DNA from 3 places in the Nocardioides humi genome. Region 2 is predicted to be linked to each of the others. Evidence: riboswitches for the same ligand, from Rfam matches in the RefSeq annotation. Region 2 holds a riboswitch; each other region holds the start of a gene.
The links. Region 2 has a riboswitch for cobalamin ahead of FIV44_RS26970 (nitrite reductase). Riboswitches for the same ligand answer to the same signal wherever they lie in the genome.

Region 1 (6,533 bases), 3.1 Mb from region 2:
CGGGGGAGTGGATCAGCGCCATCGCTATGTCGAGGCGCCGCTTCTGGCCGCCCGACATGTTCTTCGGCATCCGCCGCCACAGCCCCTCGAGCTGGAGCTTGTCGAAGAGCTCGTGGCCCTTGGCGACGGCGGCCTTCTTCGACATCCCGTAGAGCATCCCGTGGTCGACGACCTCGTCGCCGGCGTAGGCACCGGAGAAGGTCGAGCCGACCTGGGAGCAGTACCCGATGCTGCGGCGTACGTCGACCGCCTGCGTCGCGACGTCGTACCCGGCGACGGTGGCGGTGCCGGCCGTCGGCTTGAGGAGCGTCGTCAGGATCCGCAGGGTGGTCGTCTTCCCCGCGCCGTTGGGGCCGAGGAAGCCGACGACCTCGCCCTCGGCCACGTCGAGGTCGACGCCCTGCACGGCGTGGACCTCCTTCTTCTGCTTGCCCTGTCCGCTGTGGAAGGTCTGCACGAGTCCTCGTGCCTCGATCATGGAGATCCCCTCGGTAGTCAAGGTTGAATAGAGCGAGTATTCAAGATTGAACACGACGCCGTCAAACGCGTGCGCCGCCGCTCGCCACCCAGCACAGACCATGCCACCGACATCGATTCATCGGCGAGGGAGTTTCCGCCCTCGCGGGCCGCGGGAACGGCTCCGGTCAGAGCCGGCCGAGGATCCGGACCCACGGGCCGTGCTCGTCGGCGACGACCTGGGCCCGGACGTCGTAGACGTCCGCGATGAGCGCGGGAGTGAGCGCCTCGGTCGGCGGGCCGGCCGCCACCACCCGGCCCTCGCACAGCACGACGAGCCGGTCGCAGAACTGCGCGGCGAGGTTGAGGTCGTGCAGGGCGATGACGGAGGTGATCGGCAGGCGCCGCACCAGGGTCAGCAGCTCCAGCTGGTGGGCGATGTCGAGGTGGTTGGTGGGCTCGTCGAGGAGCAGCTCGTGCGGCTCCTGGGCCAGGGCCCGGGCCAGCTGGGTGCGCTGCCGCTCGCCGCCCGACAGCGTCTCCCACGCGCGGTCCAGCAGGTGCCCGACCCCGACCGCGTCGGCCGCCTCCGCGACCGCGGCCTCGTCGGCCGCGTCGTGCGGGCGCCACGGTCCCTGGTGGGGGATCCGGCCCAGCGCCACCACGTCGGCGACGGTGAGGGCCACGGTGGTGTCGGCGTGCTGGTCGACGACCGCCACCCGGCGGGCGAGGGCCCGGCGCCGCCAGTGCGCGACCGGCACGTCGTCGAGGGTGACCACGCCCGACGACGTACGCCGGGTGCCGGCGAGGAGGCGCAGCAGGGACGACTTCCCCGAGCCGTTGGGCCCGAGCAGGCCGACGGTGGCGCCCTCGGGCACCTCCAGCGACACGTCGTCGACGATCAGCCGGCCGCCACGCCGCCACCCGACGCTGTGCGCGCGCAGGCTCATGCCCGCCTCCCGCGGCGGCCCAGGATGAGCGCGAACGCCGGTACGCCGACCAGCGCGGTCACAACGCCGACCGGCAGCTCCTGCGGCTCGACGAGGACCCGGGCGACCGTGTCGGCCCACACCAGGAAGACGGCGCCGGCGAGTGCGGTGACCGGCACCAGGGCGCGGTGCCGCGGACCCACCACGGCGCGCGCGGCGTGCGGCAGCACCAGCCCGACGAACCCGATCGCGCCGGCGGCCGCGACCGCGACGGCGGTGATCGCGGCCGTGGTGACCAGGAGGACCGCCCGGGTCCGGCCGACCGGGACGCCCAGCGTGCCGGCGGCGTCGGTCCCGAACGCGAACGCGTCGAGCGAGCGGGCCAGCACGACGCAGACCAGGGTCCCCGCCGCCACGACGACGCTGACCAGGAGGGCGTCCGACCACCGGGCCCCACCCAGCGAGCCGAGCAGCCACACCAGCACCCCGCGGGTCTGCTCGGGATCGGCGGAGGTCAGCACGATGAAGGACGTCAGCGCCGCGAAGAGCTGGGTGCCGGCCACCCCGGCCAGGATCAGCTTGTCGGGCCCGGACCCGGCCGCCCAGGCGAGGAGGACGACGAGCGCGAAGGACACCAGCGCGCCGACGAACGCGCCGCCGGTCAGGCCGAGGGTGCCGGCGCCGATGCCGAGCACCGCCACCATCACCGCGCCGGTCGACGCACCCGAGGAGATGCCGAGCACGAACGGGTCGGCGAGCGGGTTGCGCAGCAGCGACTGCAGCACCGCGCCGCACACGGCCAGCCCCGCGCCGCAGGCGGCGGCGAGGATGCTGCGCGGCAGGCGCAGCTCCCACACGATCGCCGCGCGCAGGCTCGACAGGTCCGCCGGCGGACCGCCCAGGTGCTCGCGGACGACGGCGACCACGTCGCCCACCGAGAGGTCGGCCGGCCCGATCGTGATCGCGGTCGCCACCGAGAGCAGCACCAGCGCGGTGCCGACGACGACGGCCGTCGCCAGCCGCAGGCGGGAGGTCAAGCGACCCCGTAGACGACGAAGTCGTCGAAGAGCTGCCAGACCGTGCCGTGCTCGGCGAATCCGGCCTGGGCCAGCGCGCCGAGTCGGAAGCCCACGCCGGTCGCCTCGGGGGCCGGCCGGTCGGCGAAGCGCCGGTCGCGCTCGGCCGCCAGCTCGGCGTACCCGGGCCGGGCGGCCAGCTCCGACCACCACGTGTCCCACGGCTCGGCGCCCTGCGCGAACGCCGCGTCCTGGGTACGCCGGTCGTGCTCGGCCGCCCAGGCCCGCAGCCGCGGCTGCCGGTGGTCGTAGCGGAAGTGGTCGCCGTCGAGGAACACCCCCGCGTCGGCGAGCAGGCTCCGCGCGGCGCGGTAGGCGTCGACCAGCTGGGCCGGCGTCAGCCAGTGCAGCGCGGTCGTGGAGACCACGCCGGCCACGGGCAGGTCGCCGAGCTGCTCGCCGATCCGCTCGCGGATCCGATCGACCCAGCCGGGCGCGGTCAGGTCCTCGTCGAGGAAGACCGCGCGGCCGTCGTACCGCTCGCCGGCCTCGCGCGCCAGGGCGAGCAGCGCCGGGTCGTGGTCGACGCCGACGACCCGGGCCCGCGGGAACCGCTCCAACACGCGGAACGACAGCGAGCCCGGGCCGCAGGCCAGGTCGACCACGAGCGCCGGCGCGCCACCGGACTGCAGGTCGAGCACGTCGAGCATGGCCGTGAAGCGGCCCTCGCGGTCAGCGATGTACGCCGCCTGCTGGCGGTCCCAGCGCTCGAGCAGGCCGGGCTCGCTCACGACGCCAGCCCCAGCTCGCGCAGCCCGGCGGCGAGCTCCTCGATGCCGTCGACGTTGCGGATCGAGGGGTCCATGGTGGTGCCGTCGAGGACGATGTAGCGCTTCTCCCTGACCGCCGTGAGCTGGCTGGCGACCGGGTCGGACTCGAGGAAGGCGATCTTGTCCTGCGCGCTGTCCCCGTCGCCGCCGCGGCCCAGGTCGGCGAGCACGAGCACCGTCGGGTCGCGGTCGAGGAGGCTCTCCCAGCCGATCTCCGGCCAGTACTGGTCGGAGTCCTCGAACGCGTTGGCGGCGCCGACGGCACGGGTCATCAGGCCGGGCGCGCCGCAGCAGCCGGCGATGTACGGCGTCTTCGTGGCGGCGTACCACCAGGCGAGGGTGACGTCCTCGGCGCCGGAGGCGGGCTTGGCGGCGGCGGTGCGCTGCTGCAGGTCCGCGATCAGCTCCGCGCCCCTCTCGGGGACGCCGAACAGGCGCGCGACCTCCTCGATCTCGTCGTACTGGTCCTGCAGCTCTAGCGCATCCTGCTGGTGCGCGTCCTGGCCGGTGCACTCGCTCGGAGACTGGTACGTCGGCACGCCGAGCTCGGTGAACCGGTCGCGGTCGGCGATGCCCTCGTCGGTGAAGGTGTAGTCGAAGGTCGTGTAGACGAGGTCGGGCTCGCGGTCGAGCACGGTCTCGAACGAGGGGAACTCGGTGCTGAAGGGCTCGACCTTCGCGCGCTCGGCCTCCAGCTGGGGGAGCACGCTGTCGTCGCTGATGGCGTACCCGGCCATCCGGTCGCCGAGGCCGAGGGCGAGGAGCAGCTCCAGGGCGGGCTGGTTGACCGCGATCGCCCGCTCCACGGGCTTCTCCACGGTCACGTCGACCTCGCAGTTGGCGACCTCGACGGGGTACGCCGCGCCCTCCGCCGGGGAGCCGGTGGACGGGCGGTCGCTGCCGGCGGTGTCGTCGGAGCCGCAGGCGGTCAGCGCCCCGAGCAGCAGGACGCCGCTCAGGAGGGCAGCAGGGCGGAACAGGGTGGGATGGGGCATGGGGGACTCGCCGTCGTCATCCGCAGGCCCGGGTCGCGGGGCCTGTCCATCGGGTTCACGCGGGCCGGTCGGTCCACGGAAGCCAGCAGGTCTTCGGGCTCGGGATCGATCGGGCGGGGCGCCTTCCCAGACCGGGGTCCAGTGGCTGGCTGATGCCTGCTCCGCCCGTCACCCACACCGCTGCGCGTCAGCTCCGGAGTCACACCGGATTCCCTGGCCACCGGGTGGCTTGACTGGCACGCGGAGCGTAGCAGCGCCCGGTCGGCCCGGTCGCCCCGCCCTCAGCGGTCTCAGCGGTCCAGCAGGGCGCGGTAGCGCTCGCGGTCCGCGTTCATCTGCCAGCCGGGGTCGTCGGCGGGCGGGGTCCACGTGGTGGTGTCGAGCCGGAGGCCGCCGGCCCGCATCAGCTCGATCGTCTCGCGCAGCCAGGCCAGCTCGGCCACGGCCAGGTCCAGCCACATCACCACGCCGCGCAGCGCGTGCGGCGGTGCCTCGGCCGGAGCGGCCGGCGTGGCGAGGCGGGCCACCAGCTCCTCGAGGGCGACCCGGCGTCGTACCAGTGAGCGCAGGGCCTGGTCGGGCGGGACCAGCGGCAGCAGGCCGAAGGCGGCGCTGAAGCCCTTCCGGTCGGCGACGCCGACCTCCTCCAGCCCCGCCGTGACCAGCCGCTCCAGCTCGGCGCGGCCCGCGTCGGTCACCTCGTAGACGGCCACCTCGCGGCCTCCGTCCTCGAGGTCGTGGCGCACCAGGAAGCCCTGCCGGGTCAGCGTGGCCAGCCCGTTGTAGATCGAGCCGGGGTTGAGGTTGGCCCAGTCGTCGACGCTCCACGACATCAGCTCGCGGCGGATCTGGTAGCCGTTGATCGGCTCGAACAGCGCCACGGCACCCAGCAGCAGCATCCGGGTGTCGTGGGCGGCCATGTCCCGGATTCTAGGAGTCGCGGGGATCAGCCATCGAGCAGCGCTGCGAGCCCGCCGCGGCCGACGCCGAGCTTGCGGTAGGCGCGTGAGAGGTGCACCTCGACGGTCTTGGTGGTCACGAACAGCCGCTGGGCGATGTCGCGATTGCGCAATCCGGCCGCCGCGAGCTCGCACACCCGCCGCTCGGCAGCGGTCAGCGCTGCGACGCCGGTGACCTCGATACGGGCGACCCGCCCGCCGGCGAGCGCCAGCTCCGCGCTGGCCCGCTCGGTGACGGCGTGCGCGCTGAGCCGGTGGGCGAGCTCGCGGCCTCGGCGCAGCTCCTCGCGGGCCTCGGTGCGCTGTCCGGTGCGACGCAGCGCCGATCCCAGCGCGACCCGGGACCGGGCTTCCTGGAGCCGGGCCTCCGAGGCCGCCAGCACCGCGACGGACCGCCGCAGATCGGCGATCCCGTCGGCGGCGGTCATCTCGCCGACGATCCTCAGCGCCTGGCCGAGCACGCTCGGCGCGGCCTTCTGCTCCGCGGCGGCGAGCGCGAACCTGGCCAGCTCGACCGCCTCGTCGGCGCGGCCCAGTGCCCAGAGGCTCTCCGCCGCCGCCGAACGCCAGTCGCACCACGTCGGCGAGTCCATGTCGAGCGCGGCCAGCCGCTCTGCGCAGGCGTCCAACGAGGCGAGCGCGGCCGCGTGCTGCCCGCTCGCGGCCCGGACCAGGCCGCGGGCACGCAGCAGGTGGATCCCGGTGGCGTTGCCCGGATCCTTCGCGATCTCGTCGGGGACGCTGTCGACCGCTGCGGTGGCCTCGTCCAGCAGCCCCTGTGCGAGCAGGGCCTCGGCCCGGCCCGCCAGGGCGAGTAGGCGGACGGCCTCACCCCCGGGCACCAGGTCGGCCTGGGCCAGGGCGGCAGCGAAGTCGGTCGCACTGTCGTCGACCTTGCCCGCCCACAGATGCGACCAGCCCCGAGTGACCGCCGCGGCGGCGTACAGCGGGACGGAGCCTTCGCGTGCGGCGTGCTCGAGACCTCGGGCGCACAGGCGCGCGGTCTCGTCGTACGCGCCGGAGCAGGCGAGGTGGGTCCGTGCGATCGTCCAGTCGAAAGGGCTGGCCACCTGCTCCGGCGTCAGCCCCTCGCCGATCGCGCGCCGCGCGAGCTCGCCGGCCTCGGCGATGGGGGCCGTGGAGGCATTGGAGACGGACGCCTGCTGGATCAGCAGCAGCCGCTCGCCGGGGGTGTCGCCGGCGAGGTCGCCGCGAGCGGTGAGCCGGGCTCGGGCCGGCACGACCTCGCCCGGCACGGTGAGCGCGGCCGCGATCAGCATCGCCTCGGTTACCAGGTGGAGGTCGCCGTGCTCGGGGCCGAGGTCGTCGAGGACGGCCCGCAGCAGCG
Region 2 (6,533 bases):
CGATCGCGCGCAGGCGCTTCTCGACGACCGGCCACGGCTTGAGCCGGTCGGAGAGGCTGACGACCGCGAAGTCCGCGCCGATCGGCGCGCCCGCGCGGGCGGCCACCGCCTGCACCGCGCTCACCCCCGGCAGCACCCGCACCGGCACGGTCGCGTGCTCAGGGTGCTCCGGGTCGGCGGCGGCCTCGAAGACCGCCGCGGCCATGCCGAACACCCCGGCGTCGCCGCCGGAGACGACCGCCACCCGCTCGCCGCGCAGCGCCAGGTCGAGCGCGAGTCGGGCCCGGTCCATCTCGACGGTGTTGCCCGACGCGTGCCGGGTCAGGCCGGCGCGCTGCGGCACCCGGTTGACGTACGGCGCGTAGCCGACCACGTGCTCGACCTCGGCCAGCGCCGCCGTCGCCTCCGGGGTCAGCCAGCCGTCAGGGCCCGGTCCGAGGCCGATCACCAGCAGCTCCGAGGGTTGCGGTTTGGTCCCAAACCGCAACAATTCCGGCTCCGAACGTGCAGTTTCTGCCCAATCGACGCGCGTAGTGACCGCCCGCATCCGGTCCGCCGAGGCGGGCCGGGCGGTGTCGCCGGGCACCACGATCAGCGAGAAGTACGGCACCGCGTCGGCGTCCACCTCCGCCACGGGCAGCCAGCGCTCCTCCGGCTGGGACGCGCGCTCGACGTACAGCGCCCCCTCCAGGCGGCCGGCGGACGCGAGCGCCGACCGCACGGCGGGGAAGGTCCGGCCGAGCTTCATGATCACCGCGCCGTCGGTGTCGGCGAGACGCCGGGCGAGCTCCGGCTCCGGGAGGGTGCCCGGCAGCACCGTCAGTACGTCGGTCTGCCGCACCAGCGGCGCCGGGACGGTCGCGGTCGCGGCGGCGAAGGCGGGCACGCCGGGCACCACGTCGACGGCGAAGCGGTCGCGGAAGCGGTCGACGAGGTACATCGAGGAGCCGTAGAACAGCGGGTCGCCCTCGGCCAGGAGTACGACGTCGCGGCCGGCGTCGAGGTGCGCGGCGAGCCGGGCCTCGCAGTCGTCGTAGAAGTCGGCCAGCGCGCCGACGTACCCGCCGGGGTGGTCGGTCGTGCCGGTGGTGACCGGGTAGCGCAGCTCCTCCTCGACCGCGCCGGCCGGGATCAGGTGGGCGGCGATCCGGCGGGCGTGCGACTCCTTGCGGACGCCGGCGTGGAAGGCGACGACGGCGGCGGCGCCGATCAGCCGCTCCGCCTTGCGGGTGATCAGCTCGGGGTCGCCGGGGCCGATCCCGACGACGTGGAAGCGCCCGGCCACCGTCACTCCTCCTCCTGCGCCAGCGCGTTGACCGCCGACGACGCCATCGCGGAGCCGCCCCGGCGGCCGCGGACGGTGACGAACGGGATGTCGATGCCGTGGTCGTCGGCGAACGACGCCAGGGCGTCCTTCGACTCGGCCGCGCCGATGAACCCGACCGGGCAGCCGACGATCGCGGCCGGCCGGGGCCCGCCGTCGAGGATCGTCTCGAGCAGGTGGAAGAGCGCGGTGGGGGCGTTGCCGATCGCGACGACCGCGCCGTCGAGCAGCGGCTCCCACAGCGAGACCGCGGCGGCTGTCCGCGTCGTCGACCACGCGCTCGCCAGCGCCGGCACCCGCGCGTCGGTGAGGAAGCAGTGCACCGGGTTGTCGGCGGGCAGCCGGCCGGCGGTGATGCCCATGGCGACCATCCGGGCGTCGCACAGGATCGGCGCGCCGGCGGCCAGCGCGCCACGGGCGGCCGGGACCAGCCGCGGGTGGATCACCAGGTCCTCGACCAGGTCGGTCTGGCCGCTGCCGTGGATCATCCGGACAGCGACTTTCTCTGCCTCGGCCGGCACCCGGGACAGGTCCGACTCGCGGCGGATCGTCGCGAACGAGTCGACGTAGATCGCCGGCCCGTCGGCGATGTAGTCGTACCGGCGCGGGGGAGCGGTCGGGTCAGCCATGGGTCTCCTCGGAGGGCACCAGTACGCCGTGCCAGGGCGTCGCGATCACAGTGGGGGCCGACCACGTGGCGATGGTCGCGGCGTCGAGGCCGTCGTCGCCGACCGGCACGTGCTCGCCGCCGGGGACCGGGCCGAAGGGAAGCGGCCCGGACGTGATGGCGGCGCCCGGCACGGGGGTGACGGGAGCCGTGAGCGGCGTGGCCAGCTCGGGGACGTGCCAGGCGGCGCCCGGCCCGGTGCCGCGCGCGGCCAGGAAGGCTCGGGCGAGCCCGGCCAGGCGCGCGGCGGCCTCGTCGAGAGCGAGCACCGCGCCGTACCCCTCGCCGACGACGAGCTGGGCGGTCCGTGCGTCGAGCGCGACGAGCCCGAGGTCCTTGTGGCGGTCGGCGAGGTCGCCGCGGCCGTCGTCGAGGGTGAACAGGAACCGGCCGGGCAGCCCGGCCAGCAGCTCGTCGCCGAGGAGCAGCGCGTCGAGCGCCGCGACGACGGGCCGCAGGTCGGCCTGGCCGCCGGCCAGGCCGGTCTGCGGCGAAGCCAGGATGTTGCGGACCCGGTCGTGGGTGCGGGAGGGCAGCAGCCCGGTCGCCTCCAGCGCGGCGAGGGCGTCTTCCGCGAGCCGCCCGTCGCCGGACAGCGGCATCGCCCTGACCTGCAGGTTGGCGCGTCCCGTCACCCGGACCCGGCCGTCGCCGTACTCCTCGGCGACCGCGGCCAGCGCCGTCAGCGCGGCGAGCGGGAGCCGGCCGCCCGGCACCCGGATCCGCACCAGCCCACCGTCGTCGGCCGGCCAGGGACGCACGATGCCGGGGCACCGGTCCGGGCGGCTGCGAGCCATGGTGGGTCCTTCGAGGCCGGGGCTTCTCGCGATCGCCCCTCATCGACCTCACGACGGATTGCCGCAAGGGCCAGCAGGTCTTCGGACTCGGGCTCACCCGGCTCGGAGCGCCTTCCCAGACCCCCTGGAGGGGCCCAGTGACCTCGTGCTCCGGCCGTCACCCACACCGCTGCGCGTCAGTCCCGGACTCTCACCGGGTTCCCGTCGACTGGCACCGGCACCATAGCAACCGCGGCGCTCGGGCCTCATCGGTAGCCTGACCGCCATGCCCACCCTCGAGGACGTCGTCGACCTGGTCCACGGCTGGTACCCGCCCGCGACCGCCGACAGCTGGGACGCTGTCGGCCTCGTGTACGGCGACCCGGGCCAACAGGTGAAGAAGGTGCTCCTGGCGGTGGACCCCACCCCGGAGGTGGCGGCGGAGGCGGCCGACTGTAAGGCCGACCTGCTGCTCGTCCACCACCCGCTCTTCCTCAAGGCGGTGCACGGCTTCGCCGCGACCACCCCCAAGGGCCGCACCCTGCACACGCTGGCGAAGGCCGGCTGCGGGCTGCTCACCGCCCACACCAACGCCGACCAGGCCGCCGGCGGGGTGTCGGAGGCGTTCGCGCTGGCGCTCGGGCTGACCGACCTCGCGCCGATCGTCCCGGCGGCCACCGAGCCGTTCGACAAGCTGACCGTCTTCGTCCCCGCGGACGCGGCCGCGCCGGTCCGGGCCGCCGTCGCCGAGGCCGGCGCGGGCCGGATCGGCGACTACGACTTCGCCTCCTTCACCAGCGCGCCGGGCGAGGGCCGGTTCCGCCCCCTCGACGGGGCCTCGCCGATGATCGGCACCGTCGGGTCCCTGGAGACCGTCGAGGAGGTCCGGATCGAGGTCGTGCTGCCGCGCTGGCGCCGGGCGGCCGTGGTCCGCGCGATGCTCGCCGCCCATCCCTACGAGGAGCCGGCGTACGACGTCGTCGAGCTCGCCGACCCCGGGCTCACCACGACCGGGACCGGCCGCGTCGGGACGGTCGAGCCGACCACGCTCGCCGGCTTCGCCGAGTCGGTGGCCGCGGCGCTGCCCCCGACCCACCACGGCGTCCGGGTCGCCGGCGACCCGGACCGCGCGGTCAAGCGGGTCGCGGTCTGCGGCGGCGCCGGCGACTTCCTGCTCGACCGGCTGGCCGGCTCCGACGCCGACGTCTACGTCACCAGCGACCTGCGCCACCACCCGGCCGCGGAGTTCCTCGAGAAGGGCGGCCCGGCGCTGGTCGACGTCGCCCACTGGGCGGCCGAGTGGACCTGGCTGCCCGTGCTCGCCCAGCGGCTGCACGAGGTTCTCGGCGACGCCGTCGAGACCCGGGTGAGCGCGGTCGTCACCGATCCTTGGACAATGCGCCTGTGAGGATGCACCCGTGAACGCCGATCCCGCCGCCCAGCTCCGCCTGCTCGACCTGCAGGCCCTCGATGCGCAGGTCGACCAGCTGCGCCATCAGCGCGCCCACCCGGCCGAGGCCGCCGAGATCAAGGACCTGCTCGGCAAGCGCGTCGACGTCGACGGCCGGCTGCGCGACCAGCGCATCGTCGTCGACGACCTCACCGCCGCGCAGGCCAAGGCCGACGCCGACGTGGAGCAGGTCAAGGCGCGTCGTGCCCGCGACCGGGACCGGATGGACTCCGGCGCCATCGCCGACCCCAAGGCCCTCGAGCGGATGCAGCACGAGCTGGAGTCCCTGGAGCGGCGGATCTCCACGCTGGAGGACGAGGAGCTCGAGGTGATGGAGCAGCTCGAGGAGGCGCAGTCCGCGCTCACCGAGCTGACCTCCGCCCTCGAGGACCTCGACGCCCGGCTCGGCGCGCTGACCACCGCCCGCGACGAGAAGGTCGCCGCGCTCGACACCGAGATCGGCGCGGTCTCCGGCGACCGCGCCGCGGTCGTCGCGGAGATCCCCGACGACCTCCTCGCCCTCTACGAGAAGCTCCGCGCCAGCAAGGGCGGCGTCGGCGTCGGCGCCTTGCGCGCCCGCCAGTGCGGCGGCTGCCAGCTCACCCTCGACGCCGGCGAGCTCGCGGCGATCCGCGCCACCCCGGCCGAGACGGTGCTCCGGCACGAGGAGTGCCAGCGGATCCTGGTCCGCACGCCCGAGAGCGGCCTGTGAGCCCTGCGCCGGACCGGGTCGTCGTCGAGGCCGACGGCGGCTCGCGCGGCAACCCCGGCCCCGCGGCGTACGGCGCCGTGCTGCGCGATGCCGCGACCGGAGCCGTGCTCGCGGAGGACGCCCGCACGCTCGGCATCGCGACCAACAACGTGGCGGAGTACTCCGGACTGGTCGCCGGCCTCAAGCTCGCCCTCGACCACGCCCCCGGTGCGCAGATCGAGGTGCGGATGGACTCGAAGCTCGTCGTCGAGCAGATGTCCGGGCGCTGGAAGATCAAGCACGCCGACATGCGCGCGCTCGCCGCCGAGGCCGGCGCGCTGGCCCCCGACGGCACGACCTACACCTGGGTGCCGCGCGCCGAGAACGCCCACGCGGACCGGCTCGCCAACGAGGCGCTCGACGGGACGCGCGTCGGGGTCAGCGTCCCCGGCGACGGGATCCCCGACGAGCCCGAGTCCGCGGCCGAGGAGGCGTCCTCGCCGGCGACCGGGCCCGGCCAGCCGACCACGATCGTGCTGGTGCGCCACGGCGTCACGCCGCACACCACCGGCCGCCGGTTCTCCGGCGGGCTCGGCGGCGACAACCCCGCGCTGTCCGAGGAGGGACGCGCACAGGCCGCCGAGGTCGCCGCATGGCTCACCGAGCTGAAGGAGAGCGTCGACGTCGTCGTGGCCTCGCCCGTCCGGCGTACCCGGGAGACGGCCGACATCGTGGCGGGCGCCCTCGGGCTGCCTGTCGAGGAGGAGGCCGCCTTCGCCGAGATGGAGTTCGGCGAGTGGGACGGGCTGAGCTTCACCGAGGTCGCCGAGCGGGACCGCGCCCGGCTGGACGCCTGGTTCGCCGACATGGCCGCCGCTCCTCCGGGCGGCGAGTCCTTCGTGGCCGTGCAGGAGCGGGTGCTCGCCGGGCTGGCCCGGCTGCTGGAGTCCCACGCCGGCCGGACCGTGGTCCTGGTCAGCCACGTGACCCCGATCAAGACCCTGGTCGCCCACGCGCTCGACGCCCCGCTGGAGACGCTGTTCCGGATGGAGCTCGCTCCCGCCGCGGTCTCGGTGCTCGCGTTCTACCCGGACCCGCGCACCGGCGAGCAGAAGGGCTCGATGCGCTTCTTCAACGCGCTCGCCCCCGGCCGGCGGACCCTGCGCGACACCGGCCGCTGGTGACGGATCAGAGCTCGCCGACGACCACGTCGAGCTGGGTGCCGCTCCTGCCGGGCGGGCCGACCTCGACCCGCCAGCCCAGCCGCTCCAGCGCGGCGGCGAGCGCGGCGGGCGTGCGCGGGTCGGCGCCGTCCTCGAGCAGGGCGCGGACGATCCGGCCCTTGGTGGCCTTGTTGAAGTGGCTCACGACCTTGCGGGTCCCGTCGTGCTCGTGGAGCACCCGCACCGTCGCCACCCGCCGCGCCAGCTCCGGGCCGGGGCGCCAGAAGCTCGCGTACATCCCCGAGCGCAGGTCGACCAGCAGCCCGCGGCCCAGCGCGTCGGCCATCACCGCCGACAGGGCCTCCCGCCAGACCGCGGCGACCGGGCCGAGGCCGGGGAGGGAGACGTCGCCGGAGAGCCGGTACGACGGGATCCGGTCGCCGAGGCGGACCATCCCGAACA
Region 3 (6,533 bases), 250 kb from region 2:
GCGCTTCGGCCGGGTCTTCCTGATCCGCGCGGCCGGCCGGGACGCCGAGGCGATCCTCGGCGAGCTCGAGCGCCGGATGCGCAACGACGACGAGGCCGAGCGCGCCGAGACCGTCGACAACCTGCGCCAGATCGCCCTGCTCCGGCTCGAGGAGCTCATCTCGTGAACTCACCCCACGAAGTTCTTCTCCCCGCTTCGCTCCTCCGAACAACTCCGCAGGGACCCCGAGATGAGCACCCTGTCCACCCACGTCCTCGACACCGCGGCCGGCCGCCCGGCCGCCGGCGTACCGGTCCGGCTGGAGACCCGCGCCGGCGAGCCGCTCGGCGAGGGCGTCACCGACGCCGACGGCCGGGTGGCGGCCCTCGGTCCGGAGCTGGGGGAGGGGGACTACGTGCTGCGGTTCGACACGGCGTCGTACGCCACCGGCTTCTATCCCGAGGTGGTCGTGGTGTTCACGATCGCCGACGCCGGCCAGCACCACCACGTGCCGCTGCTGCTCAGTCCCTACGGCTACTCGACCTACCGTGGCAGCTGAGCTCGACCTGGTCGTCCGGGCGCGGCGGGCGATCGTGGACGGCGAGGAGCGTGCGGTGTCGGTGGGCGTCGCGGACGGGCGGATCGCCGTGGTGGCGGGCCTCTCGGAGCCGCCCGCCGCTGCCCGCATCGTCACGCTGGAGGACGACGAGGTGCTGCTGCCCGGCCTGGTCGACACCCATGTGCACGTCAACGAGCCCGGCCGCACGGAGTGGGAGGGCTTCGCCAGCGCCACCGCGGCCGCCGCGGCCGGGGGCGTCACCACGATCCTCGACATGCCGCTCAACTCCGTCCCGCCCACCACGACCGTCGAGCACCTGCGGGTCAAGCAGGAGGCGGCACGCGGCCAGGTGCGGGTCGACGTCGGCTTCTGGGGCGGCGCGGTGCCCGGCAACCTCGGCGATCTCGAGTCCCTGCACCGGGCGGGTGTGTTCGGGTTCAAGTGCTTCCTGCTCGACTCGGGGGTCGAGGAGTTCGGTCATCTCGACCCCGGCGCGTTCGCCCTCGCCCTGGAGGAGACGGCGCGGCTCGGGGCGCTGATGATCGTGCACGCCGAGGACGGCTCGCTGATCGACGACGGCGCGCTCGACGGCGTCCGGTACGCCGGCTTCCTGGCGTCGCGCCCGCGCGCGGCCGAGGAGACCGCGATCGGGCTGGTCGTCGACCGGGCGCGGACCAGCGGCGGCCGGGCGCACATCGTCCACCTGAGCAGCGCGGGCGCCGTCCCCCTGCTGCGCGCCGCCCGCGCCGAGGGCGTGGACGTGAGCGTCGAGACCTGCCCCCACTACCTGACCTTCGACGCCGAGCACATCGGCGACGGCGCGACCGAGCTCAAGTGCTGCCCGCCGATCCGCGAGGCCGACAACCGGGAGGCGCTCTGGGCGGCACTGGACGCCGGCGACATCGACTTCGTCGTCTCCGACCACTCGCCGTGCACGGCCGAGCTCAAGCAGCGCGGCGCCGGCGACTTCGGCGCGGCGTGGGGCGGGATCGCGTCCGTCCAGCTGGGCCTGCCCGCGGTGTGGACCGGCGCCCGCGGGCGCGGCCGGACGCTGGCCGAGGTCGTCGGCTGGATGGCGAGCGCGCCCGCCGAGCGGTGCGGGCTCGCCCACAAGGGCCGGATCGCCGTCGGCGCGGACGCCGACCTGGTCCGGTTCGCGCCGGACGATTCGTTCACCGTCGACGTCGCCCGGCTGCGGCACCGCAACCCGGTCTCGGCCTACGCCGGCCGCCGCCTGCTCGGCGTCGTCCGCGAGACCTGGCTGCGCGGCGCGACCGTCGACGACGACGCCCCACGGGGACGACTGCTGGAGAGGGGAAGGCGATGACCTACTACGTGCCCCGGGGCGGCCTGCCGCCCCAGACGGCGCTGACCACCGACCGCGCGCGGTTCACCGACGCCTACGCCGTGATCCCGCGGCGGACGCTGAGCGACATCACCGCGTCCTACCTCCCCGGCTGGTCGGGGATGCGGATGTGGGTGCTCGCCCGGCCGCTGTCCGGCTTCGCCGAGACCTTCAGCCAGTACGTCGTCGAGGTCGCGCCCGGCGGCGGGTCGGACGCACCCGAGTCCGACCCGGCCGCGGAGGCGGTGCTGTTCGTCGTCGACGGCGCGCCGCGACTGACCCTCGACGGCACGACCCACGAGCTCGCGCCCGGGTCGTACGCCTTCCTCCCGCCCGGCGCGTCCTGGACCCTGCACAACGCCTCGGGCGCGAACGCCACCTTCCACTGGATCCGCAAGGCCTACGCGCCCGCGCCCGGACTCGACGTGCCTCCTGCGTTCGTCACGCGCGAGCAGGACGTCGACCCGGTCGCGATGCCCGACACCGACGGGTCCTGGTCCACGACCCGCTTCGTCGACATCGCGGACCTGCGCCACGACATGCACGTCAACATCGTGACCTTCCGTCCCGGCGGCGCCATCCCCTTCCCCGAGACGCACGTCATGGAGCACGGCCTCTACGTGCTCGAGGGCAAGGCCGTCTACCTGCTCAACCAGGACTGGGTGGAGGTCGAGGCCGGCGACTTCATGTGGCTGCGTGCCTTCTGCCCGCAGGCCTGCTATGCCGGCGGGCCCGGGGTGTTCCGCTACCTGCTCTACAAGGACGTCAACCGGCACGCGGGCCTGTAGACGGCCCGACTCGTTAGGCTTGAGCCATGAGCACGCCGACTCCCGCCACGCTGCGGCTGCGTGCCGCGCTGGCGGAGCGGAGTGGTCAGGTCGCGGAGATCCTCGACAGGTACGGCGCCACCAACGCTCGCCTGTTCGGGTCCGTCGCGCGCGGCGAGGCCCGCGAGGACAGCGACCTCGACCTGCTCGTCGACCTCCTGCCCGCAGGAGGCAACGAGCTCCTGCGGGTGGCCGGTCTGGGTGAGGAGCTGTCGGAGCTTCTCGGCGTGCGGGTGGACGTCGTCGCTGCGGACCTGCTTCGACGCGAGGTGTCGGCGACGGCGCTGGCCGACGCGGTGGCGGTGTGAGCCGCTCTGACGACGAGCGTCTCGACGACATCCGGGTGGCGATCGAGCGCTGCCTGGCCTACCGCGAGCACCTCGACTCGCCGGAGCTCGGATCGATGGCGTACGACGCCGTGCTCAGGAACCTGGCAGTGATCGGCGAGGCGGTCAAGGCGCTGCCGCACGAATTCAAGGATGCCCACCCGTCCGTTCCGTGGCCGTCGATCGCGGGTCTGCGGAACGTGGTCGTCCATGAGTACTTCCGGGTCGATCCCGACCTGATCCGCGACATCCTGTCGGATCCGCTGGCACGGCTGGCCCTCGCCGTCGCGGAGACACGCCACTAGATCTGGGGTCTTACATCGTTGTGATTCCCCGTATATAGTGGTCGACGCAGCTGGTTCGGCCCGTCATCCAGGCGGGTCGTCGCAAGAGGGAACCCGGTGAGAGTCCGGGACTGCCCCGCAGCGGTGAGTGGGAACGACCTCCGTCTCCTGGAACGACAGGAAGCACTGGGACCCCCGATCAGGGACCTGGGAAGCGACGGACAGTAGGACCGTGCCTGATCCTCGGGCACCCGCCCACGAGTCTGAAGACCTGCCAGTGCTCCGCCGACATCGGTGGAGGTCCGCGACCTCGTGGGAAGGTCAGGGGATCACCGGCAGGCGACGTGGCGTCGCGCCCTCCCCTCACCCTCCTCGAGACCGCGGAAGCGGACAGCCGAAGCGATTCACGAGGGGTGGACCAGCATGAGCATCACCGTCATCAAGCGGGACGGCACCAGGGCGCCGTACGACGGCTACGAGATCGCCCGGTCGATCGAGGAGGCCGCCGCCGGCCTGGACGACGAGGTCGCGCGGGCGACCCAGCTGCGGTCCGAGCTGGAGATCACGCTGTTCGACGGCATCACCAGCGAGCAGCTCGACGAGGCCGTCGTGCAGGTCGCGCTGCAGAACGTCAAGGACGACCCGGCGTACGACACGATCGCGGCGCGGCTGCTCGTCAAGAGCTTCTACAAGGCGATCTTCGGCGAGGGCGTCACCCGCGACGAGGTCTACGCGTTCCATGCCGAGGCCTTCGTCGCGTACGTCGTGCGCGGCGTCGAGCTCGGGCTGCTGGACACCCGCCTGACCGAGCAGTTCGACCTGCAGCGGCTGGGTGCGGCGCTCGACCCCGACCGCGACGACCTGCTGCGCTACGTCGGCGTGCAGACCATGCGCACCCGCTACATGATCGCCGCGCCCGAGGGCCGGCCGATGGAGATGCCGCAGTTCTTCTGGATGCGCGTGGCGATGGGCCTCTCGCTCAACGAGGAGGACCCGACCTCGGCGGCGCTCGGCTTCTACGACCGGATGTCGCGCCTGGAGTACCTCGCGGCCGGCTCGACGCTGGTCAACGCCGGCACGTCGTACGCCCAGCTCTCCAACTGCTTCGTGATGCAGATGGAGGACGACATCGAGCACATCGCCAAGTCGGTGCGCGACGTCATGTGGCTGACCAAGGGCACCGGCGGCATCGGCCTGTCGGTCACCAAGCTACGCTCCGAGGGCTCGCCGATCCGGTCCAACAACACCAGCTCCACCGGGCCGATCCCGTTCATGCACACCATCGACTCCACGCTGCGCGCGGTCAGCCGCGGCGGCAAGAAGTTCGGCGCGCTGTGCTTCTACATGGAGAACTGGCACCTCGACTTCCCGGCGTTCCTCGACCTGCGCCAGAACTCCGGCGACCCCTACCGTCGTACCCGCACCGCCAACACGGCGGTCTGGATCAGCGACGAGTTCATGAAGCGCGTCGAGCGCGACGACCAGTGGTACCTCTTCGACCCGGCCGAGGTCCCCGACCTGGTCGAGCTCACCGGGCGCGCGTTCAGCGAGCGGTACGCCGAGTACGTCGCGATGGCCGAGGCGGGGAAGCTCCGGCACAAGAGGATCGGCGCGCGCGAGCAGTTCAAGGCGATCCTCACGACCCTGCAGTCGACCTCGCACCCGTGGCTGACGTGGAAGGACACGATCAACACCCGTGCCCTCAACGACAACACCGGCACCATCCACCTGTCGAACCTGTGCACCGAGATCACGCTCCCGCAGGACCGCGACAACGTGGCCGTCTGCAACCTGGCGTCGATCAACCTCTCCCGCCACGTCACCGGCCGCCGCCGCAGTGCTGGTGGAGAGGGGGCGAAGGTCGACTGGGACCGGCTCGCGGCGTCGACCCGCTCGGCCGTGCGCCAGCTCGACAACCTGATCGACATCACGATCAGCTCGGTGCCGGAGTCCGAGCACTCCAACTCCGAGAACCGCGCGCTGGGCCTGGGCGTCATGGGCTTCACCGACATCGTCGAGCGCTTCGGCTGGAGCTACGCCTCGCCGGAGTCCTACGACCTGATCGACGAGATCATGGAGTTCGTCTCCTGGCACGCCATCGACGCCTCGGCCGACCTGGCCCGCGAGCGCGGCGCGTACCCGAACTGCGAGGGCTCCGGCTGGTCGCGCGGGATGGTGCCGGTCGACACCCTCGACCGGCTCGCCGCCGACCGCGGCACCGAGGTGACCGTCGACCGTCGTACCCGGCTCGACTGGGACGCCCTGCGCGCCAAGGTCGCCGGCGGCATCCGCAACTCCACCCTGCTCGCCATCGCGCCCACCGCGTCCATCGGCCTGGTCGCCGGCACGACGCCCGGGCTGGACCCGCAGTTCAGCCAGATCTTCAGCCGGGCCACCAGCTCGGGCAAGTTCCTCGAGGTCAACCGCAACCTGGTCGAGGACCTGCGCGCGGCGGGCATCTGGGAGGACGTCCGCGAGGACCTGCTGCGCCACCAGGGCGACCTGTCCAAGGTGGAGGGCGTGCCGGCCGAGCTGGTCGAGATCTACCAGACCTCCTTCCAGCTCCCGGGCCGTGCCTACCTCGAGGTGGCCGCGCGGGCGCAGAAGTGGATCGACCAGGCGATCAGCCGCAACATCTACCTCGCCGACCGGTCGGTGACCACCATGGTCGACCTCTACACCGAGGCGTGGCGGCTGGGCGTCAAGACGACGTACTACCTGCACATGATGCCGCGGCACACCGCCGAGCAGTCGACGGTGAAGGTCAACAAGGCCGAGCAGGTCGCGCCCGCCGGCGGTGGCGGTGCGCCGCGCCGCGGGTTCGGTGCGGCGGCTCCGGCGAAGCGTGGCTTCGGGGCGGTCGCCGCGGCACCGGCGCCCGTCGTACCGCCGGACGTCGAGGAGCTGCCGCAGGCCGAGGTGGTCGAGGACGTGCAATGCCCCGTCGACCCGATGGAGCGACTGCAGTGCGAGTCGTGCCAGTGAGCGCGCAGACGACGACCCGGGGCATCCTCGGCACCGGCATCGAGGAGGGCCTCCTCCTCAAGCCGGTGACCTACCCGTGGGCGATGGAGCTCTACGACCAGGCGGTCGCCAACACCTGGTTCCCCAACGAGATCCAGCTGGGGGAGGACCTCGGCGACTTCGAGCGGATGAGCGAGGACGAGCGGCGCGCCCTCACCTTCCTGATGAGCTACTTCAACCCCAACGAGC

Region 1: it holds a riboswitch for cobalamin, as region 2 does, so the genes downstream of both, FIV44_RS12390 (ABC transporter substrate-binding protein) here and FIV44_RS26970 (nitrite reductase) in region 2, are expected to answer to the same signal.
Region 3: it holds a riboswitch for cobalamin, as region 2 does, so the genes downstream of both, FIV44_RS25740 (ribonucleoside-diphosphate reductase subunit alpha) here and FIV44_RS26970 (nitrite reductase) in region 2, are expected to answer to the same signal.

Annotation. Positions count from the first base shown of each region.
Region 1 is NZ_CP041146.1:2,527,384-2,533,916, reverse strand. Features, by position in the region: gene FIV44_RS12410 (ATP-binding cassette domain-containing protein) at 1-478, opposite strand, end outside; gene FIV44_RS12405 (ABC transporter ATP-binding protein) at 645-1,406, opposite strand; gene FIV44_RS12400 (FecCD family ABC transporter permease) at 1,403-2,422, opposite strand; gene FIV44_RS12395 (class I SAM-dependent methyltransferase) at 2,419-3,192, opposite strand; gene FIV44_RS12390 (ABC transporter substrate-binding protein) at 3,189-4,226, opposite strand; cobalamin riboswitch at 4,294-4,479, opposite strand; gene FIV44_RS12385 (PadR family transcriptional regulator) at 4,517-5,146, opposite strand; gene FIV44_RS12380 (ATP-binding protein) at 5,173-6,533, opposite strand, start outside.
Region 2 is NZ_CP041146.1:5,585,029-5,591,561, forward strand. Features, by position in the region: gene cobJ (precorrin-3B C(17)-methyltransferase) at 1-1,285, opposite strand, end outside; gene FIV44_RS26965 (precorrin-8X methylmutase) at 1,288-1,953, opposite strand; gene FIV44_RS26970 (nitrite reductase) at 1,946-2,788, opposite strand; cobalamin riboswitch at 2,844-3,016, opposite strand; gene FIV44_RS26975 (Nif3-like dinuclear metal center hexameric protein) at 3,054-4,175, shown strand; gene FIV44_RS26980 (zinc ribbon domain-containing protein) at 4,186-4,929, shown strand; gene FIV44_RS26985 (bifunctional RNase H/acid phosphatase) at 4,926-6,092, shown strand; gene yaaA (peroxide stress protein YaaA) at 6,097-6,533, opposite strand, start outside.
Region 3 is NZ_CP041146.1:5,333,359-5,339,891, forward strand. Features, by position in the region: partial or broken gene FIV44_RS25710 (2-oxo-4-hydroxy-4-carboxy-5-ureidoimidazoline decarboxylase) at 1-166, shown strand, start outside; gene uraH (hydroxyisourate hydrolase) at 230-538, shown strand; gene allB (allantoinase AllB) at 528-1,865, shown strand; gene FIV44_RS25725 (bifunctional allantoicase/(S)-ureidoglycine aminohydrolase) at 1,862-2,671, shown strand; gene FIV44_RS25730 (nucleotidyltransferase family protein) at 2,698-3,018, shown strand; gene FIV44_RS25735 (HepT-like ribonuclease domain-containing protein) at 3,015-3,341, shown strand; cobalamin riboswitch at 3,375-3,613, shown strand; gene FIV44_RS25740 (ribonucleoside-diphosphate reductase subunit alpha) at 3,744-6,305, shown strand; gene FIV44_RS25745 (ribonucleotide-diphosphate reductase subunit beta) at 6,329-6,533, shown strand, end outside.